One region of the Metasolibacillus sp. FSL K6-0083 genome, then DNA from elsewhere that is predicted to be linked to it. Evidence: riboswitches for the same ligand, from Rfam matches in the RefSeq annotation. Region 1 holds a riboswitch; each other region holds the start of a gene.
The links. Region 1 has a riboswitch for cobalamin ahead of metE (5-methyltetrahydropteroyltriglutamate--homocysteine S-methyltransferase). Riboswitches for the same ligand answer to the same signal wherever they lie in the genome.
Positions count from the first base shown of each region.

Region 2: it holds a riboswitch for cobalamin, as region 1 does, so the genes downstream of both, MHB51_RS09335 (ABC transporter substrate-binding protein) here and metE (5-methyltetrahydropteroyltriglutamate--homocysteine S-methyltransferase) in region 1, are expected to answer to the same signal.
Region 3: it holds a riboswitch for cobalamin, as region 1 does, so the genes downstream of both, MHB51_RS17045 (DUF4430 domain-containing protein) here and metE (5-methyltetrahydropteroyltriglutamate--homocysteine S-methyltransferase) in region 1, are expected to answer to the same signal.
Region 4: it holds a riboswitch for cobalamin, as region 1 does, so the genes downstream of both, MHB51_RS17010 (precorrin-6A/cobalt-precorrin-6A reductase) here and metE (5-methyltetrahydropteroyltriglutamate--homocysteine S-methyltransferase) in region 1, are expected to answer to the same signal.

Region 1 covers NZ_CP152046.1:817,116-824,792, forward strand. The annotation lists gene MHB51_RS03785 (histidine phosphatase family protein) at 1-372, opposite strand, end outside; gene MHB51_RS03790 (hypothetical protein) at 376-609, opposite strand; gene MHB51_RS03795 (hypothetical protein) at 983-1,174, opposite strand; gene metE (5-methyltetrahydropteroyltriglutamate--homocysteine S-methyltransferase) at 1,188-3,479, opposite strand; cobalamin riboswitch at 3,664-3,846, opposite strand; gene MHB51_RS03805 (hypothetical protein) at 4,023-4,877, opposite strand; gene MHB51_RS03810 (aminotransferase class I/II-fold pyridoxal phosphate-dependent enzyme) at 5,011-6,084, opposite strand; gene cbiB (adenosylcobinamide-phosphate synthase CbiB) at 6,059-7,012, opposite strand; gene MHB51_RS03820 (adenosylcobinamide amidohydrolase) at 7,009-7,677, opposite strand, start outside.
Region 2 covers NZ_CP152046.1:1,999,574-2,007,250, reverse strand. The annotation lists gene MHB51_RS09355 (transporter substrate-binding domain-containing protein) at 1-704, shown strand, start outside; gene MHB51_RS09350 (amino acid ABC transporter permease) at 785-1,495, shown strand; gene MHB51_RS09345 (amino acid ABC transporter permease) at 1,508-2,221, shown strand; gene MHB51_RS09340 (amino acid ABC transporter ATP-binding protein) at 2,241-2,996, shown strand; cobalamin riboswitch at 3,076-3,258, shown strand; gene MHB51_RS09335 (ABC transporter substrate-binding protein) at 3,369-4,331, shown strand; gene MHB51_RS09330 (iron ABC transporter permease) at 4,731-5,735, shown strand; gene MHB51_RS09325 (adenosylcobinamide amidohydrolase) at 5,735-7,189, shown strand; gene MHB51_RS09320 (cob(I)yrinic acid a,c-diamide adenosyltransferase) at 7,195-7,677, shown strand, end outside.
Region 3 covers NZ_CP152046.1:3,648,339-3,656,015, reverse strand. The annotation lists gene MHB51_RS17065 (hypothetical protein) at 1-1,117, opposite strand, end outside; gene kynA (tryptophan 2,3-dioxygenase) at 1,777-2,619, opposite strand; gene kynB (arylformamidase) at 2,619-3,242, opposite strand; gene kynU (kynureninase) at 3,242-4,513, opposite strand; cobalamin riboswitch at 4,835-5,034, shown strand; gene MHB51_RS17045 (DUF4430 domain-containing protein) at 5,196-5,915, shown strand; gene MHB51_RS17040 (S-layer homology domain-containing protein) at 5,994-7,677, shown strand, end outside.
Region 4 covers NZ_CP152046.1:3,636,136-3,643,812, forward strand. The annotation lists gene MHB51_RS16985 (aminotransferase class III-fold pyridoxal phosphate-dependent enzyme) at 1-405, shown strand, start outside; gene MHB51_RS16990 (ABC transporter ATP-binding protein) at 436-1,437, shown strand; gene MHB51_RS16995 (dipeptide ABC transporter ATP-binding protein) at 1,421-2,392, shown strand; gene MHB51_RS17000 (GNAT family N-acetyltransferase) at 2,548-2,823, opposite strand; partial or broken gene MHB51_RS17005 ((4Fe-4S)-binding protein) at 2,854-3,066, opposite strand; gene MHB51_RS17010 (precorrin-6A/cobalt-precorrin-6A reductase) at 3,297-3,581, opposite strand; cobalamin riboswitch at 3,745-3,929, opposite strand; gene MHB51_RS17015 (ECF transporter S component) at 4,135-4,836, opposite strand; gene MHB51_RS17020 (energy-coupling factor transporter ATPase) at 4,815-6,467, opposite strand; gene MHB51_RS17025 (energy-coupling factor transporter transmembrane component T) at 6,440-7,321, opposite strand; gene MHB51_RS17030 (DUF4430 domain-containing protein) at 7,321-7,677, opposite strand, start outside.

The DNA of each region.
Region 1 (7,677 bases):
CAGCAATTTTGCAATAGTTGGAATAACACGTTTTTGGGCGGTTATGTTTGACTCGCCTCCTGCAAAAGAGAAAGTCGGTTCAGCCCATACTTTGGCAATGCCACTTAAAAAATCAGAAATCGTTTCCGTTGCTAAAATGCGTTCATTCAATGTTTCTTTTTGAATAATCGTTAAGTTTTTCTCACTTGCTATCGGCTGAATTGTTTCAATGGCACGTTTATAATTACTGGCATATATTGCGTGAATTTCTAATGCTCCAAACACTTTTACTAATTTCTGCGCCTCCACCCAGCCTTCTTTTGATAAAGGTCTGTTGTATTCGTCTGGTGTGTAGTATGAGTGTGCATGGCGCACGAAATAAATTGTATTCATCGCCTATCTCCTGTACTGCTCTGGGATTGGTTTATTTGGTCTTTGTGAGCAATAGTGACAGTCTGAGTCATTGCATTTTTCCTCAAGCCATTTATTGCATGTTGCACAAAAATAAGCATCATACTGGTCATCTCGAATTTTTTGACTGCGACATTGTTGACAACGCTCTTCTAAAATTCTTCCTTCAATTTTAAAGCCATTAATTATGACATAATCATCCTCTTGTCGGATGTTCATATATTTCTCCTCCATTATTCACTTTCATTCATATGGGGTATCCATGAATTTTTGACAAAAACTTACTGATTGAAAACGAGAGTAACATAGGGTTCCTCAAAGTAAAAGAGAAAAGAATGAAATTCCTCTTTCAATGCACTTCCAAAACAAATTTGCCTTTTCCAACAGCCCTCCATTAACTTTACTATTATTGCTATGCTAATATCAAGATAACTGGGAAGGAAAATAACAAATGGTTCATTACACAAATATACGGTGAAATCATCCCGCTTTTTGAACTAATAGCGATGATATTTGAAGAAAAAAGGACAGGGATGTCCCAAAATGCAGGCTATGCACGGCTTTTGGGACATCCCTTGAATGCTGAAAGAAGTTAATGCTCTTCCCCCACTATCTCTCGTACTACATTATTATAGGCTAGTTGAATTTCAATCTTATCATCTTTATCATTTGCAATTAACTGCGCCACTTGTTCATGCAAAGTTTTTGAAACACCATTTAGCTGATTTTGCATAATATTTGATTTTAATAATTGCTCATAATGTTTTACTACCTGTCTATCCATTTTGTGCACCTCTTTAAATTACTTGCTCGATTTGCTGACGCAATGTTTTCGCTGCTGCTACCATATTTGCTAACGCTGCCACAGTTTCTGGCTCCTTACGCGTTTTTAAGCCGCAATCTGGATTTACCCAAAATTGGTTACGTGCTAATACTTGTAAGCTATCTTCCATAATTGTCAGCATTTCTTCCTCACTTGGCACGCGTGGGCTATGAATATCATAAACACCTAAGCCGATGCCTTTGTCGTAAGGGTTATTCTGTAGTGAGCGAATGAGCTCTCCATGACTTCTAGATGTTTCGATTGAAATTACATCCGCATCCAAGGCACTAATTGGCTCAATGAAATCATTGAATTCGCAGTAACACATATGTGTATGAATTTGCGTTTCATTCTTTACGCTGGCTGTCGCCAGCTTAAAGCCTCCTACAGCCCATTGTAAATAAGCATCCCACTGCTCTTTACGAAGCGGTAAGCCTTCTCTTAATGCGGGCTCGTCTACCTGAATAATGGAAATACCTGCTTGCTCAAGTGCCTCGATTTCCTGACGCAATGCTAATGCAATTTGATATGTCACGTCTTTACGCTCTATATCATCACGTACGAATGACCAATTCAGAATTGTTACAGGACCTGTTAACATTCCTTTCACACGACGCTTTGTTAAGCTTTGTGCATAAAGCGTTTCCTTCACAGTCATCGGCGCTTCCCACGCTACATCTCCGTAAATAATTGGTGGCTTTACACAGCGTGAGCCGTAAGATACTACCCATGCATTTTCAGTAAATGCAAAACCTGCTAGCTTTTCGCCAAAATATTCTACCATGTCTGTCCGCTCAAACTCACCATGCACTAGAACATCAATATCCAGCTCCTCCTGGATTGCAATCCAGCGTGCTGTTTCTCGCTTTAAAAATTCATTGTATACTTCAGTTGTTACATCACCTTTGCGCCATGCATTGCGCTTTTGCTTTACTTCATCTGATTGCGGGAAGCTACCAATCGTCGTTGTAGGAAATAACGGTAATTGTAGCGCCTTCTGTTGAATTGCCACACGCTCTTTATAGGATGTTTTGCGCTCAAAATCTGCTTGCTGAATCATTTGAACTGCCTGTTGTACTCCCTTATTGTTGCGAATAGGATGGTTTTTCAACGCTTCTATCGCCTTCATGCTTGTTGATATGGCGCTATTAGTTGATGTGTCCTGTCCATTCAAATAAGCTGTTACTTCCACAATTTCAACTATTTTTTCATCTGTAAAAGCAAGCGCATCTCGCAAGGTCGAATCGAGCCTTGCTTCAAACTTCGTCGTAATAGGTGTATGCTGTAAATGGCACGAAGGCTGAATCCATAGCTCCTTAGCACCTGAAAGTTGCTCAATTGCCTTCACCGTCGAATATACTTCCGCTAAATTTGCCCGCCAAATATCCCGTCCATTAATGATACCAATAGCTAAAACTTTGTCTGCTGGGAAACCATGCTGACGTAGTGCATTCATATTATGCGTATAGCCATGTATGAAATCTAGCCCAATACCATGAACTGGGAGCTGTGTAAGCTGCTCGTATGCTGATAAGGATTCAAAATATGTTTGTAACATCAATTTCGCTTCTGGCACAGATGTAGAGAGCTGTGCATATATTTCCTGCACAAGTTGAATTTCTTCCTTATCTAATGAAGTAACAAGCGCCGGCTCCTCAAGCTGTATCCATTCCGCGCCAACCTCAGTTAGCTCCTTTATTATTTGTGCATATAAAGGTAAAATGGCTAAAACGAATGACGCTTGAGATACGCGGTCATAGCCCTTTGTTAGTTTTATAAATGTATAAGGGCCAATAAGTGTCGGCTTTGCGGTAATATCAAATGCAGCCTTTGCTTCTATAAAATGCTTAAGCACTGTATTTTCTGTTAACTGTAGTGGTTGCCCTTCGTATTCAGGCACAATATAGTGATAATTCGTATTAAACCATTTCGTCATTTCACTTGCGACTGCCTCTTTATTACCACGTGCCATAGCATAATAAGTTTGCAAATCAACTTTCCCACCTTGCCAATTAAAGCGCTTTGGTACAAGTCCAAACATAACAGCCATATCCAGCACGCGGTCATAATTGGTAAAATCGCCAACTGATACTACATTCAATCCTAGCTGCAATTGTTTTTCGATGCGACTTAAACGAATTTCCTTTTGCTGTGCTAGAAAATCCTCTTCTGTTATTTCGTGTTTCCAAAACTTTTCTAAAGACTTTTTCCATTGGCGATTTTCCCCAATATATGGATAGCCAATCGTTGTTGTTACATATGCCATTTTACAAACCAACCTTTCAAAATTAGTTTTTTACAACAAAAAACCATTTTCCCTCATCGGAAAATGGCTAATTAATTTATATATCGCAAAAAAACACGTAATGGTACTCCATTCGCTCTTGTTTTATCGCTCGTACTTGTAACATTTATCGTTACTTTTCACCACCTATTTCCACGTAGGTATTTGGTGTGTACTAGATATTGGCAGGTCTCCTGGCTTGTCATCACAGCGCCTCACAGCCTTCCCAGTTTCCCACCAGTGGCATTTGTGATTTGCTCCGACTTACAGTTGCGGGACAGCGTCGGATTTGCACCGACTTCCCTTTTAAGCCAAACCTTCGCTTGGCACCAACTCTTACACATTATTCAATTGTGCTATTACTTTATCATACTTTTATCTAAATGTGCTATCTTTTCTTAATATTTTTATTTCTTTAGTATGTTTTAAAGAAAGCTGTAAAAAGGCGTGTCTCAAAATGGATTTTCAGACACGCCCTTCCCCACTGCTCTCAACAATTTTATTTTCTATTAGCAAAGAGCCTCTTTATTTACGCTTTAAAAACAGTAATGCTAATCCAGCTAATATCACAACAATAATTGCTGACATAAGCCAGCCGCTTTTAGTGCTTGCTTCCTTTACTGCATTAGCCGCTGTTTGCTGTAGCTGTACATAATGCAATGCCATATCTTCTACAGAATTCTCTTCCGCATGATGGTCGTCATGACCATGACTGTGACTATGACCGCCACTTGCTGTTGTAAAATAAGACAGCTCAACAGTGCTACCTATCCAATCCTCTGCCTTGTCAGAAGTTGCAGAAATACGCGGATGTCCAGATAAAGGATATTCATGACCAGCGATGACTAGAATCGTTGTTTTATCTTCTATTTTTACTTCTTCAATCACACCTGTAGGACCAGTAACGAAGCCGCCCATTTGTGGCAATGTATGACCGCCCATATCATCATTCAAATGCGCAAAAATAAAATCGATATATTGTGCCTTTGTCATTGTTGCGTCTGGCTCATCAAGATTTAATGCCTTATGGAAAAGCGCTGTATTTAGCTCCTTATATGTAATATCACCCTCTAACGAGGATACATATTCCTCCTGCAAACTAGCATTTGCTTGCTGCTCAAAATCTTCCCCCTCTAATTGGTAAAAGCCCGCAACCCATGCTGCAAATTCCATACGTGATAAGTTTTTTTCTTGCGCTAGCTTCATATCCTGTCCATTATAACCAAGCAACCCTAAACTATTTAACAATAGTATTTTTTGCGCATTTTCAGCAGTTGGTTCAACGTCCTCATAGATGTTTTTCTCTGTCATAGTATGCGCCGAAACGCTTTGAGCAGCTATTAAAAAGCATAGCCCTAAAAATGCAAATATTTTTTTCATACTTTTTCCTCCCATTATCTATCTGCTTTTTCAGTATAGCCAAGAAATGTGAGTAAAGTATGAAATTACTTTCGTTTTTTTAGGGAATTTTCAAATTCCACACTGCAAGTAATTCGTGCTAAATAAGATGGCTTTATTTGCACCTAAAAAAATGTTCCAATGCTTGCTGAAATGCTGTCATTTTATGCTGTTCTTTCAGCGCAAGGCGGAACCACTCGCCATCCATACCAATAAAATTTTGTGTATGCCGCAGGACAATTCCTTTTTGTAATAGTGAGAAATAAAATTTTGTCGCATCATATGTAGACGGCAAACGGAAGGCTACATAGTTCGTTTTACTCTTCGTCACAATGCAGCCTTTTTCCATCAAAAATGGAATAATTACTGCACGACTTTGTGCTGCCTGCTGCCTTGATTTTGCACAGAAATCCTCTTCCTGCAATGCTTGCATACCAAGTGCAATCGAGATTGCACTGACATTCCAGTGGGGTAGCTCTTGCTTTATTTTGAAGGCATGCTGTGTAAGTGCATAGCCAAGTCTCACACCTGCCATACTATACATTTTTGTCATAGAACGAAGGATAATTAAACGATTAGAGCTAGCTACCAGCTCCGCCATGGACTCTGTCTCATCTGTCCAATCCATAAATGCCTCATCTATAACAAGGTCACAGTCCACTCGCTCTCCATATTGCAATAGTTCAATCAATTGCTTTTTAGGCGTTACAACACCCGTCGGATTGTTTGGATTACAAATATATAAAGCTTTCGCGCCGCACATTGCCTCCTTTAATCGTTCCATCGGCAAAGAATAGTTCGTTAGCTCCTCTACTTCAATTGATTGAATAATAGCCTGCTGCTGCTCCAATGTGCGTGCATATTCAGAGAAGGAAGGCTGCACAATGACAATTTTTTCGCGTGCATAACATCTCGCTAAAGCCATTAAAATTTCTGCCGCACCATTTCCTATAACGATATGTTCTGTCGCTACATTATATCGGTATGCCAACTGACTTCGTAGTGGCTCTGCATCCTCATGCGGGTAGGCGGCGATTTCTTGAAATAACGATGTCCAAATAGCCCCAAAGCTTGCTGGTGGTCCTAAGAAGTTAACGTTTTCACTTAAATCAATGATTTGCTCCGGCATTTCAAGCTCTAACTCTCGATACAATGTACTTGGATTAGCTCCATGTGCTGGATATCGCATAAATAACACCTCCTATTAATAACGTAAAAATAATCGTCACTGTGTATAGATGCTGTATAGTGTGCAAAATATGCTGTTTATTTAATTCTACGGTCGGCTCCCCCATATACGCACGAAACGTTGTTTTACCTTGATACATATTTTCACCACCGAGACGAATGCCTAGCTGTAAAGCAGTTGCAGCTTCTAAATAGCCGCTATTTGGGCTTGGATGCTTCTTAGCATCGCGTAGCCAGTAGCGAAGTCGCGTTTGCATTGAAAAAGGACCTTCGTTTTTCGTACATAGTAAAATAAAAAGTCCTGTTATACGGCTTGGTATAAAGTTCGCCACATCATCAAGCTTTGCAGCAAAGCATCCAAACTGGCAGTAGCGCTCGTTACGATAGCCAACCATTGAATCGAGTGTATTGATTGCCTTATAGACCCACACACCTGTCGCACCAAAGAACAGCGCATAAAAAATCGGTGCCGTAATACCGTCACTTGTATTTTCAGAAACTGTTTCAACAACACCACGAACAATATCAGGCTCCTCTAAATGTTCTGTATCACGCCCGACAATCCAACTAAGCTTCACTCGTGCCTCTGCTATATCTCCTCGCTGCAATGCATGATAAACGACTAACGCTGCATCCTTCAAACTCTTTTGTGCAATGGCAATGGCGATAAAAATAACTTCAAGCACCGCAGCCAGCCATAGCGACACAAGCCCAGCCAAATAAATGATGAGCCAAACGATAAGCCCTGTAACAATAATGACAATTAGCGCTGTTACGGCTCCTTTTAGATAGCGTGCTGCCCCACCATTACAGCGGCGCTCCAAAAATGAAATGAGCTTCCCTATCCAAATAACAGGATGCGGCCATGTTTTCGGATCTCCGATTATTCGGTCAAGTATAATGGCAACACAAACAATAATGATATTCATTGTAGCTCGCCCCTTTGATACGCCTCATAACTATCAATCGCTTTCCGCAATGTAGCAGCTACCCCTTTGCCTATAAGTGCTCCTAAACGTGTAATTGAACCCCCATATTCATGAAACTCACCTCGCTCTGTTGCGATGAGGGCTACACAATCTGTCGAGGTTCCAGTTGCAATCGTAGCGCTTTGTCTATCCATTATATGGCACTCATGCAGCACCTTTACTTTCGCCTCAATAATACAATTATAAGCTTGGATAAAAGCTTCATCGCTTATATCGCCCTCTATGAATACGAAAATATTAATCGTCCCAACTGTCGGTCTGTATGTATATTGATAAGATTTTGTCACATCTACCGCATTGCCTAAACCCGCTGTAATAAACACGGTGATAGCTGTTGCCTCGTCTGTGTATGTATCCTGCATAATAAAATGCTGTGGCACAGCGGTCATCATCGCAACAGTTGCTGACATTGGTATTTTATATTGCTTTAAAAATTGCTCATATTCTAGCTTTGCATCGTCCGGATAATAGTCCTTATCCACTGTTCGATTGACAAAATATTGATAATAGCCAATACCAGGATTAATCATTGCTGAGCTGATTACTTTTAACGGCTGCTCACTTTTCATCATAAAGAGCTGCTCATCGTGTCTTTTGATTGTTAG
Region 2 (7,677 bases), 1.2 Mb from region 1:
CTTATATTGATGAAAACGGTAATCCAACAGGCTATGACGTTGAAGTAATGAAATTAGTTGATGAAATTTTAGAAGATTACGAGTTTGAATTTGTTGGAACGTCCAACGATGATTTATTAATCGGTGTTGAGCAAGGGAAGTATCAGGTAGGTGTGAAAAATGCCTTCTGGACAGAGGAGCGAACAGCAAAATTTATTTTTCCACAGGAGTTTTTAGGATTAAGTAGTGCAGGGCTTGTTGTAAAAAAAGAAAATGCCCATATTAAAAATTTAAGTGACTTTGCTTCAGCAGGGTTTACGCTAGCGCCAATCGCGGCAAATAACGCCCAGTATACAGTCATTGCTGAATACAATGAAGCGAATCCGGATAACCAAGTCAAGCTACAGGCAGGGGAGGAGTTTTCGGTTGATGTTGTGCAATGGGTGAATGAAGGGCGTGTAGATGGTGGTGTACAAATCGAAGGTAGCTTTAACGGTCAAGTATTAACGGAGGGCGGCCCGTATCATCATTTAAAGGATGAGGTTGTGTATAACGAGTTTGCAGTAATTAAAACATGGCCGCTATTTAATAAAAAGGAGCAGGAATTCGCAGATGCCTATGATAAAGCAATTCAGCAGTTAAAGGAAACGGATGCGCTAAATAAGCTAAGCGAACAATTTTACGGTAAGGATTTATTCAAAGTGCTAGATTCTGTAAAACGTTAGATTAATTGAATAGCTAAGGGAGAGCATATGCAACCTGCTTTCCCAAGAGCTGCATACATAATGAATCGGTGGTGAGATGAATGGAAAAATACTTTGATATCACTTATTTATGGTCAGCGCTTCCACAGCTATTGCCATTTTTATTTGTGACATTATATGTTGCTGCTCTTGCGGTCGTTTTTGGTAGTGTTGCTGGATTGGTACTAGCGATGGCGAAATTGAGCAATCATGCATTGCTGCGTTGGCTTGCGAATGGCTATACAACAATTATTCGTTGTACACCTTCGATCGTATTATTATTTCTTGTGTACTACGGGGTTCCGGCATTCGCTGAAAATTTATTAAATATCAATTTGCATAATGTGCATACAGGTGTTTTTGTAGTGATAACATTTAGCTTACAGTTTGCGGCGATGATGTCCGAGGTAATTCGTTCTTCTTATTTAGCAATTGATAGAGGACAGCATGAGGCAGCTGTTAGCGTCGGTCTCACACCACTGCAAGCCTATCGACGCATTGTTTTTCCACAAGCATTTGTTGTTGCCATACCGAATTTTGGCAATGGCTTAATTGCGGTATTACAGGAAGGGGCACTTGCCTATACGATAGGCTTTATCGATATTGTAGGAAAGGCAAATTTAATTATTGCGAATAACTATGGTACGCATACGTTAGAAATTTTTATGGCTTTAGCTATTATTTATTGGATTTTGTCGATTACGTTAGAGAAGCTATTTGCAAAATTGGAGCGAGCATTTAGCAAAGGGAAGAGCTCAATCAAGGCGACATAAGGAGTGATGTGCATGGATTTTATTAATATAGCATTTTTAATAGATACCTTTTGGGTTGCGCTTAGCGGTGTGCCAATTGCGTTATTGGTAACGATTGTATCGCTTATATTAGCAATACCTTTAGCTTTTCTACTTGCCATGTCGCGTATTTATGAAGTGCCGATTATTAACCGCTTAACAAAAATTTATGTGTCTTTTGTGCGTGGCACGCCAGTAATTATTCAAATTTTTGTGCTCTACAGCAGCATCCCACTCATTTTAGCAGGTCTATTTGAAAAATATAATATCAATTACTCCATTTATGATGTGAATCCATTATGGTATGCCCTTATTATATTTACGTTTAATACAGCCGCGGTGTTAACGGAAGTGTTTCGCTCGGCATTGCAAACTGTGCCTAACGGTCAGCTAGAGGCGGCATATTCTGTTGGTTTGACAACAGCGCAGGCTTACTGGCGTATTGTCATCCCACAATCTTTGGTAGCGGCGTTACCTAATTTATGTACTGCAACGATTAATTTGATTAAGGCGACATCGCTTGGTTATGCCATTTCGTTACAGGAAATTACATTGAAGGCGAAGGTTGCTGCGAATGTTGGCTACAATTATTTAGAGGCATATATCGATATTTTCATTGTTTATTTAATTTTATGTATGACGGTAGAGTATTTATTTAAACGCTATGAACGCTATTTAAGTCGCTATAAAATGAATCTTCAAAGTTAAATGTAAAGGGGGAGAGCTGATGCTACAAATTACAAATATTCATAAATCATTCGGGCGCAATGAGATTTTAAAGGGCGTTGATTTAACTGTTTCAAAAGGGGATGTTGTTGTTATTTTAGGTCCCAGTGGTTCAGGTAAAACAACATTGCTGCGCTGTATTAATTTTTTGGAGCGTGCGGATAAAGGAACGGCGAGCTTTGGTGAAATAACAGTTGATTTAAGAAATGCCTCTAAAAAGGAAGTGCTTGCTGTACGTAAAAAAACCGCCTTTGTATTTCAAAATTATAATTTATTTCATAATAAAACGGCACTGGAAAATGTCGCAGAAGGCTTAATTATAGGTAGGAAAATGAATAAGGAGAAAGCGTATGGACTTGCGAAAGAGGCACTCGATCAAGTAGGTTTGACGCATAAATATGATGCCTACCCAAGTCAATTATCTGGTGGTCAGCAGCAGCGGGTTGGTATAGCCCGAGCTATTGTATTATCGCCTGATGTAATTTTATTTGATGAGCCGACATCAGCGCTTGACCCCGAGCTTGTAGGGGAAGTTTTAGAGGTCATGAAAACAATCGCGAAGTCTGGCACAACGATGATTGTCGTCACACATGAAATGTCATTTGCGCGAGATGTAGCAAGCCATGTCATTTTTATGGATGGAGGTCAAATTGTTGAGGAAGGCTCCGCGCATGAGATTTTTGTACAACCAAAAGAGGAGCGCACAAAGCAGTTTTTACGTCGCGTACTACCTGAAGAGTATAACTACCATATTTAGCACCTACACAATCTCAATTTTTTCGCTATAATTAAAGTGGAGACATTGAGATTTTATTCATTGTCAAAGATAAAAAAGTTCATAGTGAAGCACAAAAGGTTCCTTGTAGATGATAAGGAGTAAAAGGGAAATCAGTGAAAATCTGATGCGGTCCCGCCACTGTAAATGCTAGTTTCTAGCGGTATGCCACTGAATTTTCGGGAAGGCGCTAGAGATGTATGATGCATAAGCCAGGAGACCTGCCTTTCGTGTAAAGCCAATGACAACCTACGAGGATAGGGTGGCGCCGCTATTTTAATAGTGCCCTATTATAATCTCTCGTATTTGTCGAGGGATTTTTTTGTTATTTTGTTTAATTAGGAGGAATTAGAAGTGAAAAAGTTTTGGTCAATTATAATGACGATGCTGTTAGCAACAGGCTTGCTTGCAGCGTGTGGACAGGATGACAATAAGGAGCCACAAACGCAAGGTGAGCAGCAAACAGAAGTACAGCAAGAAACGGACGAGCTCGCAGCAGCCTTTCCTGCGACAGTAACAGATGCTTTAGGCAGAGAGGTTACGCTTGAGCGTGCACCAGAAAAAATCATCTCTTTAACACCATCAAATACAGAAATTTTATTTGCTTTAAATTTAGAAAATGAGGTTGTTGGCGTCAACGATATTGATGATTATCCACCAGCAGTAGCTGAAAAAGAAAGAGTCGGTAGCATGGAATACAATGTTGAAAAAATCGTCTCCTTACAGCCCGATATTGTTTTTGCACATGAATCAAGCATGTTCGCAGTTGAGCCAGCATTAGAGCAATTAGAAGCAGCGGGCGTAACGGTGTTCGTCGTTAAAAATGCGGCAACATTTGAAGAAACATATATGACAATGGAACAAATCGGTACTTTAACAGGTAAAGTAGAAGAAGCAGAGAAAATGGTGGAATCTATTAAAACGAAGCTAGCTGATATACAGGCAAAAGTGGAAGGACAAGAAGAAAAATCAGCTTTCGTTGTTGTTGGTATGACACCAGATATTTATGCAGTTGGTCAAAACACATTTATGGATGAGATGCTAAAAGCAATCAATATTAAAAACGTTGTTGAAGCAGATGAATGGCCAATGTATAGTCCAGAGGATTTTGTTGCAAGCAATCCAAGCACAATTATCGTGACATACGCAGAAGATGTGGACGCAGTTTTAAATAACCCAGCATTTGCTGAAATGGATGCGGTGAAAAACGGCGCAGTTTACACTGTAGATGGCAGTATGACAAGCCGTCAAGGTCCTCGCATTGCGGATGGGGTAGAATCAATTGCAAAGGCAATGTATCCAGAAATTTTTAAATAAAGTGAAACTTCAATCAGTGGGATTCCTCATCCCCACTGATTGTTAGTTGACCCACTCGGGCATTTACGGGCAGTTAATCTCGCACTTATCTTTTAGCGTATTGTCACTTAAGTCTTGAAGTGGGCGTTTTACTGCCCGTTAATGCGGGATAAATCTGGATGAGGGCTGCCTAAAAGAATTATAAGAAATTGAATATTTGTTGATTATTCCAAATAAAGGGGACATCTAAAAAAACGTCTATAATCGGCGTTTTGGACGATGACTTTTTGGTAAAAGGTTTATTCCTAAGCGATAGAGAAGAAACGAAAATCTCCCTTTTAATATGATACCAATACAAAATTCCCTTTTTGGATAGTCCTACTCCAGAATAAGCGTTTATTTAAAGGCAGGCGATTCTATTTGAGTCAAAATAAAAAGGCAGTAATTGCATATGTCATATCAATTGCATTACTACTCATAAGTATATGGTTAGGAGTTGCGGTAGGTTCAGTGAACATACCGCTATCTACTTTATGGGATAGAGAGGCTGACCCAACCGCCTACAGTATTTTATGGAATATTCGAATGCCTAGAGTAATGCTTGCTGCGCTCGTTGGTGCGTCGCTGGCGATAGCGGGGGCAGCATTTCAAGGTTTATTAAAAAACCCACTCGCTGATCCATATACGCTCGGTATCTCGTCAGGGGCCTCTGTCGGTGCAGTGGCAACTATTTATTTTTCAGTATCGCTTCCGATGCTTGGCGTTTTCACATTGCCGATTTTTAGTATGCTTGGCGCAGCGATAACAATGATAATTGTGATGACTTTTGCGCGCCTTGTTGACCGAACGATGAAAATGGAGACATTAATATTAACTGGGGTTATTTTTAGCTCTTTTTTAGGTTCCTGTATTTCTTTAATGATTGCGTTGACAGGGGAGCAGCTACGAATGATTATGGGCTGGCTACTTGGTAGCGTTTCGATGCGCGGCTGGCCATATGTGCAAATGATTATCCCGTTCGTTATTATCGGTGTACTTTTAATTTGGTTAAACCGTCGTGAGTTGAATGCGATGGTTTACGGAGAAGAGCGTGCAAAGCATTTAGGCGTTGATGTGAAGCGCAGTAAATATATTATTTTAGCTGGTGGTTCTATACTGACAGGTGCTGCGGTTGCCGTCTCTGGTACGATTGGTTTCGTTGGGCTTGTCGTGCCACATATGGTGCGCATGCTTGTCGGCGCAGACCACCGTTTGCTGCTAATTTTATCGCTCATTAATGGCGCAAGCCTTCTCGTGATTTGCGATTTAGTGTCACGTACAATCATTGCGCCAACAGAGCTGCCTATTGGGGTCATTACAGCATTTATCGGTGCGCCCATTTTTGCTTATATTTTTTACAAGCAACGTAGAAAAGGGGGAGCATAATGCTACAAGTAGAGCAAATTTCTGGTGGCTACGGTGCGACACCGATTATTAAAAATGTTTCATTCACAGTATCTAAAGGGAAAATACTGGGGATTCTCGGACCGAATGGTAGTGGCAAATCTACATTGTTAAAGGTGATTAGCGGCGTTTTACCTACAATAAGTGGACAAATTTTACTCGATGGTAAGGGAATTGATGCCTATTCAACGAAGGAGCTTGCGAAAAAAATGGCTGTACTGCCTCAGTTACATGCTAACGCTTTTTCCAATTCTGTACGTGATGCGGTGTCGCTCGGTCGTTATCCGCATCAATCTAGTTTCTTTGCCAGTTGGTCGGAGCAAGATGAGCAGGCTGTACAAACGGCGATGCGACAAACAGGTGTGCAACAATATGAGCATGCTTATTTGGAATATTTATCGGGCGGTGAGCAGCAGCGTACTTTTATCGCACAGGCACTTGCGCAATGTGCGAATCTTTTATTGCTTGATGAGCCGACAAATCATTTAGATATTGCGCATCAGCAGCAAATATTAGATATGATTCGCAAACAAGCGTTAGAATGTGAATTAACGGTAGTATCAGTTTTTCACGATATGAACTTAGCGGCATTGTATTGTGACGAGCTTTTGTTAATGGATAAGGGGCAAGTCAAGGCATTCGGCAAGCCGCATGAGGTGTTACTAGAAGCGCAAATTGCAGAGGTCTACGGGGCAAGGGTGACTACATATGCACATCCCGAGCTACCAAAGCCTCAAGTAACGCAGCTACCAAGGCTCAAGCAGGAAAATGTATTCGCGCCGGTGACGAAGGAGCATTTCGCAATAACGGACAGCTATGTGCACTTTCAAGCGGAGGCACCGCTAAAGGTTGTATCATCAGCAGTTTATAATGCAGGTATGGGCTGGTATACGACCTTTATTAATCGCACTGTCGAAACTACTTATCATGCTGAAAATATGAAGGACGAGGTAGAGTCATTTTTAAGGGCTCATAACTTGGTGCTGACGAATACAGTGGTTATGCTTACAGCACTTGCTGCAAAAAATGCTGTAATTGAATCATATGCGGATGGACTTGTGCTCATTGCAGTCACAGCCGGCATAGACAATGCTGTAGATGTGACAAGAGCCTATGAGCAAGAGGAGCAGCCGCATATCGGAACAATCAATACATGGGTTATTATTAATGGGAAGCTATCTGATGAAGCATTCTATCAAGCGATGATTACAGCAACAGAAGCAAAAACAAGGGCATTAGCAGAGCAAAACATTCAAGATGCTCGAACAGGTACAATCGCGACAGGTACGAGTACAGATAGCCTTTTAATTGCCGCAACACAAAGCGGGGAAGAATTGCCCTATGCAGGACCTATTACAAAAGTGGGTAAATGGATTGGGCGAGGCGTTTTCGATGCGACATCGAAAGCAATTGCAAAATACAAAAAGGAAGGATGAGTGAAATGAAACTGTATACAAAAAAAGGGGACACAGGTAAAACAAGCATTATTGGACGCCGAGTAGACAAGGACGATTTACGCGTAGAGGCATACGGCACAATGGATGAGCTAAATTCAATTATTGGTAAAGCGATGACGGAGCTAGAGAAAGAATTGTTCCAAGATATTTTAGCGGATTTAGAAAGCATTCAGCATGAATTATTTGATGGTGGTGGCGATTTAGCCAATGTAATGAAAGAGCGTGTTTACAAGCTAACAGAAGCACCAATCGAAACAATGGAAGCTCGCATCGACATTTTAGTTGAGGAAGCACCTCCACTGCGCCGCTTCATTTTACCTGGTGGCTCGCCTGCTGCAGCCACACTTCATATTGCCCGTACAATAGCGCGCCGAGCAGAGCGCCAAACGGTAACATTAATGAAGGCTGATAATGATGTATCACCAGTCGTACAAAAATATTTGAATCGACTTTCAGACTACTTATTC
Region 3 (7,677 bases), 990 kb from region 1:
TAAATTTACGTTCGAAGTTGTGCTGATTTTTTTCCTTATTTTCCTCTGACTCATAAACAATTTTCACATCTTCTATAGCTAATTGAACACGGTCAGATGCTTTATCACTTTTTTGGAATTTCCCATCAATGGAAACCTGCTCTTCAGCACCTTTCAATTGATAGTCAAATGTAAACTCATTACCAAATGTTTGCTTTCCAGTAATGACAAAATCATCTGTTTCTTTAAATTTCAATTCTCGTTCAATAATTTTACCCTTTTCAACCCAAATTGTTGAAACAAAGCCGAACTCAATTTCACCCAATCCATCAATCAATTGCTTTTTCATTTCTGTAACGGTTTCATCATCACAAACACCTTGTGTTGCCATAACTTGCTTTAAAATTGTCTCAAGTTCAGGGTCTGTTTCTAGCTTTTTTGCAATGGCTTCCATCACTTTTTTCACATCTTGCTTTGATAAATCCATAACAATTTTATTTTTCTCTTTTGTAAAAGCTTCTTCCGGTAACTCTTTGAAAATAGTAGTAGCTAAGTTTTTCTTAATATATTCTTGTTGCTCCTTCGTCATAATTTCTGTTTCAAATAAAACATCTTGCCCACAGCTTAGTTCGCCATCGGCTAGTTCATTTAACTTTTCTGCTGAAACAGATATTGCCTCTGTTAAAAACGGTGCATTGAATACATATTCCTCCTGTGTCGCGAACAATTCAAAATTATCTACTTTGACATCTGCAATCTCCCCACCTAAACCGAATGCAAACTTTTTATTTTTCACATCTGATGTTGCCGAAATATTAATTGCTGAAGAGTTAATAATATCGAATATTGGACTTTCCTCATAATCACTTTGAATTTCACCAGTAATTTTTAGGTCATTTTGGATAACAGCCGTTTTTGCTAATTCGGACCATTTCAATTCTTCTTTATACTTATCTTCAAAGAAAGCAACCATTTCACTAGCAGTTTCAGATTCAGCAGCAAGATATGCGGCTTTCGGAGATTTCATAAATAACGCTCCTGCACCAACCCCTCCTGCTAAAACAAGTGCTGCTACACCTCCGCCGATTAGCCATTTCTTTTTTGAACCACTCGCTACTTTTTGTTCTTGCACTTCCATACATTCTCACCTTTCTCTGTATTAATACGCCTCGACTAACTCTAATCCAGATTTCTCCAAGTTCATGCAAAAAAACGCCATAAAACTTATGACTTCCACGAAAGGCTTCGGATTAACTTAAACTGAATTTCCCTCTATTAGCGAGTATTAAAATAATGCATTCTGAATCAGACAAGTATGTACTATATTTTTTGTCGAAATATTTCTAATTTCTATGTCAAAAGTTATGTCTGAAAAACAGAATAGTTCTAGTATACAAAAAATGGCGTAAAAATTATAGCAAAATTTGTTTATTTATCATACATTAGGTCCACATGTATATAAAAGGCTAAAAACAGAACTAAACTATAAGACCTGTTTTTAGCTCTACCTTTGTATTTAATTGTATTTTAATAAGGTCTTAAGATATTAAAACCTTCAAATACTAGCTATAAAATTCTTTTTAAATTTTTCTCAATTATTATCTAGGTATATAGAAGCGGTTTATCACGCATTAACAGGCAGTAGGGCTTCCACTTCAAGACTTAAGTGAAAATGATACTGCCCGTAAAAGCCCGATTGGTTTAACTAACAAGCAGTGGGGATGAGAAAAACCTCCACTGCTTGAAGTTTCACTTTATTTAATCAAGCCCCTTTTTACGTAACTAAACCTACTCCTATCAAAGCTCTGTGCGTAGCTGCCATAGCTCTGGGAAGAAATATTGGTCTAACACTTTTTTCAAATAGCTAACACCACCTGAGCCACCTGTTCCCATTTTAAAGCCAATAATGCGCTCAACCGTTTTCATATGGCGGAAACGCCACTGCTGGAATAAGTCCTCAATGTCGACAAGCTCCTCAGCAAGCTCATATAAATCAAAATATTTCTCAGGCTCGCGATAAACAGCCTTCCATGCCTCTTTCACACTGTCATTTGCCTCATACTTTGCTGTTACATCGCGTGATAATACTTCCTCATCAATAGTAAATCCGCGCTTTGCCAGCGTGCGAATCGCTTCATCATATAGGCTAGGCGCATTATAAGCTTCTTGAAGCATTGCTAATATTTTTTCATCATGTGCATAAATTTGCAAAATATGCGGTGTTTTATAGCCAAAATAAAACTCTAGTAAACGATTTTGATAGGATTGAAAACCTGATGAATTCCCGAGTTGGTCTCGGAAATTTAAGTAATCAGCAGGCGTTAATGTTGCAAGCACATCCCATACGTTTTTTAGCTGGTTTTGCACTTGTGAAACACGCGCTAGCTTTTTAAATGATTCAGGTAAGCGCCCATTATGAATATCAAGCGTTGCCGATTTGACTTCATGTAAAATTTGCTTCATCCAAAGCTCACTGACATGATGGACAACGATAAAAAGCATTTCATCATGCTCATCTGTTAGCGGCTTTTGACAAGCTAAAACCTCGTTTAAATGTAAATAATCTGTATAGGTCATACGGTCTTTGAAATCCGTAACGATTTTTTTCTCATCTTCAAATGGCTTGTAATTGTTCGACATTATTGCTCCTCCTCTTTGATGACTGCTCTTACAGGACTACCATCTGCTCCTTCTATTAATAGAGGTAAAATAATCATCTCATAGCGCCCTGCTTTGATATGCTCAAGCAATAAGTTTTCTACTATATAAATGTCACTTTCTACTAGCGCATGATGTATTGGTAGCTCCTTTGAAGTTACTTTATCAACTGATGGCACATCCACTCCAATTAAATTAATGCCGCTTTCTTTTAAATACGCTACAGTTTCTATTGTTAGTGTAGGTACTTCCTGAGGAAAAATATGTGCGTTAGCTAGCGTTTTTGTTTTAAAAAATACAGCATTTACTCCTGTAATTTTCCCTGCAACATGCGACATTTCAATAAATTCACTATCCAAGCATTCCACAACGACCACTTTTCCGATACAGCGCTCTAAATCAAGCTGCTCAAATGTCTGTCCATTGTTATCAAAATGAAATGGTGCGTCCATATGCGTGCCTGAGTGAAGGCTCATCTGTAGCATACCGACATTGACAGAGCCTGTTTGCTCCTTTGTTGCAACCGTTTCATAGATGAATTTTGTATCGCCTGCCCATGTCGCGATATTTTTGTTCAACGGCTGTGTAATATCAATCCACCCCATTACGCTACAATCTCTCTTTCATTCGTAAATTTCTCATATGCTTTCGTTTCCATAATATCCTTTAAAATTTCAAAACATTTATACACTTCTTCAAATGTGTTATACATTGCAACTGCCGCTAAGCGAATCCCCTGTGGTGCACGGAAGTCAGGAATAACACCGCGCTCCTTCAATGCCTTGCAAATGCGTGCGGCATCTGGATGCTCTAGATAAATATGACCACCACGCCTTTCATGCTCTACTGGGCTACACACTTTAAAGCTATATTCACCAAGCATATCCTCCACGCATTGCAGCATGTAATCTGATAATGCCAACGAACGCTTTCGCACATTATCAATGCCCATTTCATTAAACAACCCAAGCGCTCCTAACAATGGCGCCATACTCAACACATTTGGTGTTCCTACCTGAAAGCCCCCAGCCTCAAATGCTGGCTCAAATGTATGACTCATCGTAAATTGCTTTTCTTTATTTGAGCCAAACCAGCCAGCTAAGCCCGGTGCTGTCCCAAAATGCTTCTCATGCACAAAAAGAGCCCCTGTACTACCCGGTCCGCCATTCAAATGCTTATACGTGCACCAAAAAGCAAAATCCACATTCCAGTCATGTAAATGATGTACAACTGAGCCAACTGAATGACATAAATCAAAGCCAATTATAATACCACGTTCATGTGCTGCCTTCGTTAATTGCTCCATATTTAAAATTTGCCCACTGCGATAAAGCACACCCGGTAAAACAATTAATGCTACTTCATCTGTCATTGCCGCAATAATATCTTCTTCATCTAGCATTTGCCCATCTCGTGATGCCACACGAATTAAATGTGACTCATCATAACCCTTTAATGCTAGTTGTGATTTTAAAGCATAAATATCAGAGGGGAAATTTAATTCATCCGCTAAAATCTTCGTTCTCTTTCCCTCTGGCTTGTAAAATGTTGCAACGAGCTGATGTAAATTGCTCGTTGTCGAGCCAGTGACAACTACCTCTTCCTTTTGTGCGCCTACAATTTGTGCCATTTGTGCACCAAGCTTCTCGGCAAGGAAAAACCAAGCATGCTCGCCCTTTGTCCAACCATCAATACCGTATTCTTTCCATGAATTCATCAAGCTGTGTAACGTCTTTTCTGCGCGCTTTGACATCAGCCCTAATGAATTGCCATCGAAATAAATACGCCCCTCTTGCATATAAAACTCCTCCCGCATTGAGGCAATTTCATATGTTTCATCTAAGCGTTTGGCATATGCCCATGTGTTTGCTGTCATGCGTCAGCCACCCCTCTTCTTATTTTTAACACTCAAATTGATAGTAACATTCATAAGGATGTGAGAAAACCTTTATATTGAGCTATTAAATAGCCTTAATATTATGACAGGAAAAGAGAATGGAAATTTTGAGCCAAAAGTTCCATTAACTCATGGACAAACGGCAAAAATACTAAAAAGAACGCTACAAATTGCAAATATGATGTAATATTTTAAATTTAAAGGAGGCCATCTGAAACATTTATTATTTCAGATGGTCTTTTCTCTTTTTCTAACTATTTCGAAAACCAGAGAATTATGCTACACTTACCAATAAGTGAATAGTAACTGCAGAATAAAGGTGCTCAATTTATGAGCTTAATAGGGAATTCGGTGCAAAACCGAAGCTGTTTCCGCAACTGTAAGTGTAGATGACTACAGAGTATACCACTGTCCAACGAGGAAAAATGCCTCTAGTAGATGGGAAGGTTCTGAACTAGGATACACGAGCCAGGAGACCTGCCTTTATTTCATCGTATTAACTCTCTTCGGAAGCTAGGAGAACTTACGGCAAATAGACGGACAGGCACACTATGCCTATTTTCTGTTTTCCATGAGATGCTTCCCCTTTTTGGAGGAGCATCTTTTTATTTTTGAGTTAACTGCAAAACATTCACGAAATAAAAAATAGGAGGTTTTGTAAATGGTTCAATTCAAAAAATGGTGGCATCTAGCGTTTGCCCTGCTTTTGGCAGTTTCGCTCGTATCACCAGCAGCAAGTGCGGCGGTATTACAGCCGGTAAGTCAAGAAGTACTATCAGCAGACTTTGATGTTCAATTATCAGTGACTGGTTTGTACGATGAGATATTAGGAGAAACAACTGTAAATGTCCAAGACGGAACAACTGCACTAGAGCTTGTAGAGCAAACATTAGATGATGCTGGTATTCCTTATGTAGTAGTTTCTACTCAGTATGGTCCATATCTTCAATCAATTGATGGACGTGCTGCAGGCAGTTTGAATGGTTGGGATGGCTGGGTATACACAGTAAATGGCGATAGTCCTGATTATGGGTTAGCTGAGTATCAATTAGAGCCTGATGATGTAGTTCATATTTATTACACTACATGGGCTAAATTAGAAACAGCAAGTGCGATTGCTGTAAACGATAATAACCCGTCTATTACAGTAGATTTAACTGGTGATTTATTTATAACACCAGGCGCTTCGAATCTAGCAAACTGGACAATTAATACTGGAACAACGGCATTAACAGCTCAGTCTGTTACTGTGAATACCGACCAACAAGCAGTTATTACATTTGTAGGTCAAGCGCAAGCTGGCACTATTACCATTACTGCCTCAGCTAATGCATTATTAGGTGGTTCAGTAAGTGAGCCACTCGTAGTAGAAGTGCAATAACTAAGTAAATTAATACTGACAAGGTAAAATACTTTACCTTGTCAGTATTTAACTATTTTATCAAGGAGTGATTTTTAAATGGCTATATGGAAAAAACAACTACATATAGCGCTTGTCTTTATTTTAGTCTTATCGTTATTCTCTCCATCCAGTGTAATCAAAGCACAGCATTTTGAAGGAGAAATAGCCGAGCTAAATATTGAAAATGCTAATGATATCAGCGATAGTAATCTTGATAATTCGATAGAGCAAGATAATACTACGAAACCTGATAATGAAATAGAATTAGAAGATTCAACAAAGCTGGATAATGCACTTGAATCTGATAATGAGGCTGAATTAGAGCAGCAGACGCAAATAGATGATGCAGCAGGATTAACGTTTACTCCATTTATGGAGATTGCCCCCTTAGCAAGTAGCGATATTCAATTAAATAGAGAAGAACCATTACTATTACAAGTAGCTGAGACATTTGAACTTATAGCAACTACTTCAACAACAGATGATAGTGCAACAGTTGAATGGACTTCAAGTAATAACGGAATTGCAACGGTAGATAATGGGCTTGTAACTGCTAAGGAAATTGGTCGAGCAGTAATTACTGCTAAACTAGACGATACAACTAAAACAGTGGATGTATTTGTTATTTCACTTGAAGCGCAAGAAGCAATAAATTTCATTACCTCCTTACCAACAATTGAACGAGCAGATGATGCAACTTATCAACTATTGCTGGAAGCACGTGAACTAGATACGAAAGTAAAAGCACCCGCTCGTGCACTCTTATTGAATGACCTTCCTTATTTCGGTCTGTTACTTGAAAAAGAAATGGCATATTTTAAATTATATATGCAAGATCCTAATAATATTTTACCTGATCTTGAAGATATTATTTTAGATGATGGACTAAACAATAAGCTAGATGCATTACGTGAAAAATATGCTTCTCTTTTTAAATCTGGTTATAGAAAAGCTACAGATCCAGAAATACTTGCATTTAATGAAGTTCTTGTAGCTAAGGAAATCAAATACGCTATTCTTACTATCAACGAGCTTCCTCAATTAGAAGATATAGCATATAATTCAGCAACAAAAGAGCAACTAGAGCATGCGAGAAAAAAAGTTAAGGTCCTTTCTACGAATGATCAAAAAAAGGTAACAAATCATGAAGACCTTGTTAATAAAGAAATACGATATATTGAACTGTTCATTGATGCTATTGATATAAATGATCCGCTAGCAAAAGAATTAGTTGCAGAAGCAGAAAAAATTTGGAAAGCGTTACCTAATATCTATCCAAATGCCAAAGTTGATGGTGTATCAACTAAAGGGGTTGCCAATTATCCCGTTCTCCTTGATAAAAAGAAAATGCTTAGTGCTGAAGATGATATTAACAAAGTTATCGCTAAAATCGATGCATTACCTTCTGTAGAAATGCTCGTTTGGGCTGATATATTAAAAGTAGCTGAGGCCCAGCTTGCTTATGATAAGTTATTAACTATTCATAAAAATCAAGTAACTAACTATGCTAAGCTTGAAGCTTTACAAAAACGTCTATTAGATTTACAACCGTCTACAGTTGAGGCATACAATGCAGTTGCTGATTATTTGACGGCAGGTTCATATGAGCCATCTTATAACTCTGAATGGACGATTTTAACATTAGCACGTGGCGATATGAATTTAGATAAATATGCGACTTATTATGATAAATACTATCGCAATATCGTCAGTCATGTAAAAGCAACAAATGGTGAAATAG
Region 4 (7,677 bases), 1.0 Mb from region 1:
GTTGGAACATACAATGGTCATCAATCTTCTTTAGCAGCAGCTTTAGCATTTTTCGAAGTATATGAAGAAGAAAATGTATTACAAAAGTTGGATGAACGTACAGAAAGATTAATCAAATTCTTTAATTCTAAGGCAAGCGAGCTAAACATTGATGCGCATATGGTTGGAAAGGGTGGGCATATTCATTGGTATTTTACAAAAGAGAAGCCAACAAATTATCGTGAGGCTGCACATGGGAATGCAGAGCAATATATCGCTTTTATTCAATCAATGCAGGGCGACCAATTGTACTGCTTAGCAAAGCCATTGTCTCATCATGCTATTTCATTGGCACATGAGGACAAGGAATTAACGATACTTGAGGCGGCAATGGAAAAGGCATTGAAACAAGTAGCAAAAATTTAAACAGTGCTATGAAGGTGAGGAGGGATTCAATTGACACAAAAAGTATTAGAGGTAAATAATTTGTCAACTTCATTTCATAAAGAGAAGGACAAAGTGAATATTGTTGATGGGATTTCATTTGATATATATGAACGAGAATCGATAGGCATTGTTGGTGAGAGTGGATGTGGTAAGTCATTAACAGCGCTTTCGATTATGGGTTTAATAAAAAAACCGCTAACAATACAGGCTGATACATTATGCTTTGCGGAGCAATATGATTTAAGCCAATTAACACGAAAAGAATATAAAAAAATACGAGCTGTTGAGTTGTCGATGATCTTCCAAGAACCTATGACTGCTTTAAATCCTGTAATGAAAATAGGGAAACAAATCGAAGAAGTATTAAAAATTCATACGAAATTAAATAAATCAGAGCGAAAAGAAGAAATTATTCAATTAATTAAACAAGTCGGCATATCAAGACCTGAAGAAATCGTAAAAAACTATCCTCACCAATTATCAGGTGGTATGCGTCAAAGAATTATGATTGCTATGGCAATTATATGCAAGCCTAAATTACTTATAGCAGATGAACCGACTACCGCTTTAGATGTTACGATACAAGCACAAATTATAGATTTAATTAAAGAAATTCAGGCAAATAATAATATGGCATTGATGTTAATCACACATGATTTAGGTGTTGTACATGAATCCTGTGATCGTGTAGCGGTTATGTATGCTGGGCGCATTGTAGAAATAGGTAAGGTTAAGGATGTATTGCATAAGCCTTTACATCCTTATACACAAGGATTATTAGCATCTTTACCAACAACAGCAGCTGGACAAGCACGATTATCGTATATTAAAGGAAACGTGCCAAGACCAGGAAATTGGTCTAAAGGCTGTAGATTTGCGGATCGTTGTCCACAAGCAATGAAAAAATGTCATGAAGTACCACCTGAATTAATAACTCAAGAAAATCAGACGAGCGTTGCTTGTTGGTTATATGAAAACGAGGCGGTGAGTACGAATGGAAATCAAGGATGAAGTAATACTAAATGTAAAAGAGCTCAAAAAATATTATCCGATGAAAAAAAACAAAGCGGGTGCTACAGTTGTAAAGGCTGTTGATAATGTCGATTTTCATATTAAAAAAGGCGAAATATTAGGGATTGTTGGTGAAAGTGGCTGCGGAAAATCAACTTTAGCTAAAGTCATTATTCAATTATTAGAAGCTACAACAGGTGATATTTTGCTAGAGGGCAAGTCTTTAATGAATTGCAAAGGACCAAAATTAAAGGAAGTACGTCGCAGTATGCAAATGATTTTTCAAGACCCTTACGCAAGCTTAAATCCTAGATGGACGATTGAGAGAACCTTATTAGAGCCATTAATTGTTCATAAAATTGGAACAAAGCAGGAGCGGCAAAAAATTATTAAAAACATTATGAAAGATGTGGGGTTAGACGAATCCTATTTATCGCGATACCCACATGAATTCAGTGGCGGTCAACGTCAGCGTATCGGGATAGCTAGAGCGCTTGTCTTAAATCCGAAGTTAATTATTGCAGATGAACCTGTTTCAGCACTTGATATATCTGTCCAAGCTCAAATATTAAATTTACTGAAGGATTTACAAGAGGAATATGATTTAACTTATATGTTTATCACGCATGACCTTTCTGTTGTTCAATATATAGCAGACCGAATAATGGTTATGTATTTAGGGAGAATTGTAGAAATTGGCGATACGGAAACGATATTTTCCAAACCTTTACATCCTTATACAGAGGCGCTTATCTCAGCAGTACCTCAAGTAACAGAGGAAAAAAGTAAAGAGCGCATCATTATAAAAGGAGATTTGCCAAGTCCAACATCACCACCAACTGGCTGCCACTTTCATACTCGCTGCCCATTTGCAATGGAAAAATGCAAAACGGAGCAGCCACAACTACAATTTACAAATGACTCAAGGGCAGTAGCGTGTCACTTACATTCTTGATAATAAAGTGAGCCTATAATCAATGGAATTTTATATACAGAAAGAGGGTGTTTGAAAAGCTATTTTGAGACACCTTCTTTTTGTCGTGGAAAGCAATATCACTTTGCTACGGCTTCGCATTCTTCACAGAAGAAGCATGCGGAGCCGTTACTACATTACGAATGCAAGACATCGGCATAGCTCTCGTGATTTTTTTCAAACTCAGCTTTAGCGAATGGGCATAATGGAAGTATCTTTATATTGTTTGTGCGTGCATGTTCAACAAATGCCTGTACCATTTTTTTACCGACACCTAACCCACGTGCAGCATCATAAACACCCGTATGGTCAATAATATAAAACTTATCGTTGGAATTGACGAATGTCATCTCGCCAAGTTCTACACCATCTTTTGTAGCGATAACTCGTTTTTCTTCAATAGTGATTTCCATAATTGCTTCCTTCCTAAAGACATATTGCAACGCCTTTGTTGGGCATGTGTCAATAATACGAGCTACCTCATCAGCAGATTTAGCATCTACTAGTACCCACGGTTTTCTTTTTGGATTGAACACATCAATGCTCCCTTTAACACAGTTCCCAACATGCTCACATAAATCCTTTGAGTAAAAAACGTCGATTTTTTCTCCACTATATTTACGATAACCAGCGTTTATTAATTGTTGTTCACTCATTTTCACCCATCCTCCCTCATAATGTAATATGAAAGCTTGTTTTTATCTTACTTAAAACATTAAAAGATGACAATGAAAAATATCACTTATAGTTTATCCCGCATTAACGGGCAGTAAGACGCCCACTGCAAGATTTAAGTGAAAATACGCTAAAGGATAAGTGAGAGATTAACTGCCCGTAAAAGCCCGATTGGTTCAACTAACAATCAATTGCGTCACATTGTAATTGATTACATAAGCAATTGAGGTTGTTCATAACGCACATAGGATACTCCGCAATTGATAGCAGCTTCCATAGCTGTTTTTGATGCTTCTTCAGCAAAGGGATGACTAGCATCGACAACACAAGTAATCTCGTGTTGTGTAATCATATCAACTATTTCATTAACTGATAAATCGCTAATTAAAAAGGTGCCAGCTAGGCAAGTACCTTTTGTGATAAGAGTGTGCCCTTGTTGTTGTAAAGTGACAGCTAATTCTCGAGTTTCATTTATTCCTTCTATAAATAAAATCATATGAGCCCTCCTCATGGTCTAACGTGCTTAAAAATAAAAAAGCTGTATCTCTAAAAGTGAAGAGATACAGGCTATGAGATTCCATGTTTAAAAAGTGCGTATATATTCGTATATACACATTCCTTACATTTGATGTCTCGCCTACACTTCTCCCTCCGAAAAGCAAGTGACTAATTAAACGAGCAGGTTTCCTGGCTCGTGCTTCTTTTTACTTTCACATCTTCCCATTCGCTTGAACAGTGATTTTCGTGATTTCATCTGCACTTACAGTAGCGGGGGCTGCATTAGCTTCTCACTAATTTCCCTTTTACCTCAGCATTGCTAAGCACTCATTTAACCATCATATTCGATTATGATTTTACGATAACATATTTTAGCTAGATTTCAACTATTTTATTTTAGGGCTATGTCTAAGATAGCGCTGATTTCCATTACGGTTGGCGCATTTCCTCCAACTAATGTATTTTCGTTAGAAGGTTTACGGGGGCACTTGTCACTTCTATTTCAACTAGCATGAAAGCAAGCCTAACTCATTCTCATTTTTCAATTAGGCTTATTTGGCAGCCAATACGCCATATTTATTTTTAATACGCTCGAGTTTTTCCCTTATAGGCTTTTCTAATAATAATAAAAAAATCACATTGGAAACAGCATAAACAATCATAAATGGTACAGCGGAAGTTAACGCAAGTACATAAGCTTCCCAGCTGAAAACACCGTACATGGAAATCGTTCCCCAAATGTCCATACCGAAGGAAAAGAAAACGCCTGCAAAAATACCGAATAAAATAAGAGGAATTTTTTTATGCATGATACCTGTTTTACCGAGCAAACCTGCTATAAAGCCAATCATTCCCCACATAAACATTTGAAATGGCGTCCAAGGACCCTGTCCAAAAAACATATTTGATACTAATGCAGAAATGGCTCCTGTTAAAAAACCTGCCTCCGCTCCAAGTGAAAAACCTGTAATCGCTGTGATTGCAGCGACCGGCTTGAAGCCGGGGGTAATGACAAATAACGCTCGACCCGCCACTGAAATAGCAGACATTACGGCTATTACTAAAATTTCGCGCGGCTGAGGCTTTCTCCGTTCAAATGACAGGAAAAAGGGAACAGATGCTAAAATTATAATGACAATCGAAATAAAATAATATTTCCTATCAGCAAATAATGTAATACCCGCATATAAAGTAAGAGGAATTAACACTAGGATGACAAATAGAGAGATGATTAAACGAATGTTTTTTGACATAAAGTAACGACATCCTCACATGTAATGGCATTGCTCAATTGTTCTCTTGTTATTCGATGGGCAGCCGTTGTATAAAAGCTGTTTCCACTATAAAACGCGCGCGGCTCATCCTCTGATACGATATTGCCATCAAAAAACAAGGCACATCTACTGCTATATTGGGCAGAAAATTCAATATCATGTGTCACCATAATAATGGTCATACCTTTTACTTGTAAATCCTTTATTATTTTCGCAAGTTCTTCTTTTGCATGTGCATCTAGTCCTTTTGTCGGTTCATCTAGTAGCAGAATTTTAGGTTCCATTAATAAAAGCTTTGCAAGTGCTAATTTTTGCTGTTCCCCACCGCTTAAATCATACGGATGTCGATGAAGCAAATGTGTTAAGTTAAATGATTGAATCGTCTCTTGTATTTTTTTCTCTTCTATTTTATGTAAATAAGCCATATCATCTAGCTCTTGGCGAACTGTTTTTTGTACAAATAATGATTTTGGGTCCTGCGGTAATAAAGTTAAATATTGCTGATACAATTCTTTGTTGCTGTAGCTTTTTAAAGCTTTATTAAATAATAATAATTTGCCACGATAAGGCTTTTGGAGTCCTGCTAAAATAGCAAGCACTGTAGATTTCCCAGTGCCATTACCACCGATAATTGTTAAAAACTCACATTCTCTTACTTGTAGATTAAAATGCTGGACAATATCTAAACCATTTTTTTCGTAGCGAAAGGCAACATCCTTTGCCTCCAATACAATATTTGCTGTATTTTTTTCTGTTGTTGCTAGCAAATGCGATGAGGCAACGGTGAATTGCTGGTTGCTAAGCCAGCGTTGTCCCTCGCGGATTGTAAGAGGGACGGGCCCTACTCCGTTAAGTAGATGGAAAATCTTCATTGCTGTCGGCAGTGCCGTCAGCATCGCATGATTCGCTGGTAGCTTCTTTAAAATTGCCTTTGGTGGACCGTCGAATAAAATGCTGCCCTCATCCATAATAAATACTCGGTCGGCAAGTGGTAACACTTCTTCTAAACGATGCTCAATTAAAATAATTGTAATGCCTAATTCTTTATTTAAGCGATGCAATGTTTGAATAAATTCCAAGGCAGCTATTGGGTCTAATTGTGATGTTGGCTCATCAAGCAGCAATAATTTTGGCTGCATGACCATAATTGCTGCTAAGTTTAAGAGCTGTTTTTGCCCCCCAGAGAGCGCTGTTGTTTTTTGATGAAACCATTTATGGATGCCGAAAAAATTAGCCATCTCAGCTACTCTACGACGAATTGTTGGTGAGTCGAGGCCGAGGCTCTCTAATCCAAAGGCAAGTTCATGCCATACTTTATCTGTCACAATTTGATTATCGGGATGCTGGAACACATAGCCAATATCAGCAGCAGCAACTTCTGCATCTAGCTGCTGTATATCACAGCCTTTGTAGAAAATAGTTCCTGTCTTATTTCCGTGTGGGCGCAACTCTCGCTTAAAATGGCGCAGCAATGTACTTTTTCCGCAGCCTGATTGACCGATAAGTACTATAAATTCTCCTTGCTCAATTGTTAGATTAATATTTTTTAATACAGAATGTGCTTCATTAGGGTATGTAAAGCTCATATTGTCGATTTTAATGAACGCCATTTTAATGCCCCCCAGATTTCGATTGCTAATGGAATGGAAAGTAGAAGGAAATAGCTACTATAAAATAAAATACTTCCACTATCCCATTTAATTGCTCCAAATGTTGGATAAAAATAAAAAGATGTTGTACCGATGAAGCTTGCGGCTAGATTACTCAGAAAAAGCAATAGAATAAGTGCCAAGACGAAGCCATCGCGCCGTTCAAAAATAAAAAGTGAAAAGGCAGTTCGTTTTTTTATTCCGTAGCCACGCGCCTTCATAGAATCAGCAGTATCAATAGCATTATCCAATGCCCAAGTAATTAAAATAGATATTATACGCACAGTACATTTGATGCGATGCCAAAATGAGCCAGCCGTATAGTCCATGCCAATAACTTTTTGCGCTTGTACGATTTGTGCTAGCTGATGGCGAAAACGCGGAACTAGGCGTAATGAAATCGACAGTGTGAGAGATAAGGCTGGCGCCACTTTTCCGAACAAATAAATAAACTTGTCAGATGTAATCACTGCATTATAGCAACTAAACCAAAGCATAACCGCTACAATCATAGTGGCAATGGCAATCCCATACATAATGGCTTCTACTGTAAGTGCATTGCCATTTATATAGAGTAGGACGAGCTGCCCATTATGGCTAATTAAAGGATTGATAATAGCCATTAAAAAAAATAGAGGGACGTAGAGCTTCCAATCTTTAAAAAAAAGCTGTCTCCGTAAAGCAATATTTAAGCTAATGGCTGAAAAAATAGTTATCGCTAAATAGATTGGGTGCATAAAAAACATAGATAAGCCAATGGCAGCGACAAAAAAGGAAAAGAGGACGATTGGATGAAATGTTTCAAATGCCTTCATCAATTACCATCCCAATAATGCCCTAAGTCGCGTCCTAAATCGACTGTATAGTTCCATTCAATCACATCTCCATCCTTTAATACATATTGGCTACAGCCATAATTTGGATAGACACCATTTACTTGATACATCCAGCCACTTAATTCGCCAGCGCTAAATTCATATAAATGGTTAATGCCTTCTACATAGACACTGCTATAAATGTTTTCGTTAGCTCCTTGGTATTCCATTTGAATTTTATGCTCCTTTGTTGCACGCTTTAGCACGTCCCAAACAGTATCCTTCTCAGATAACAGCTCATATGTAGTTTGCTTTAAAATGATGCCATCTTTCGGAACGTATTGCTCACTTTGGAG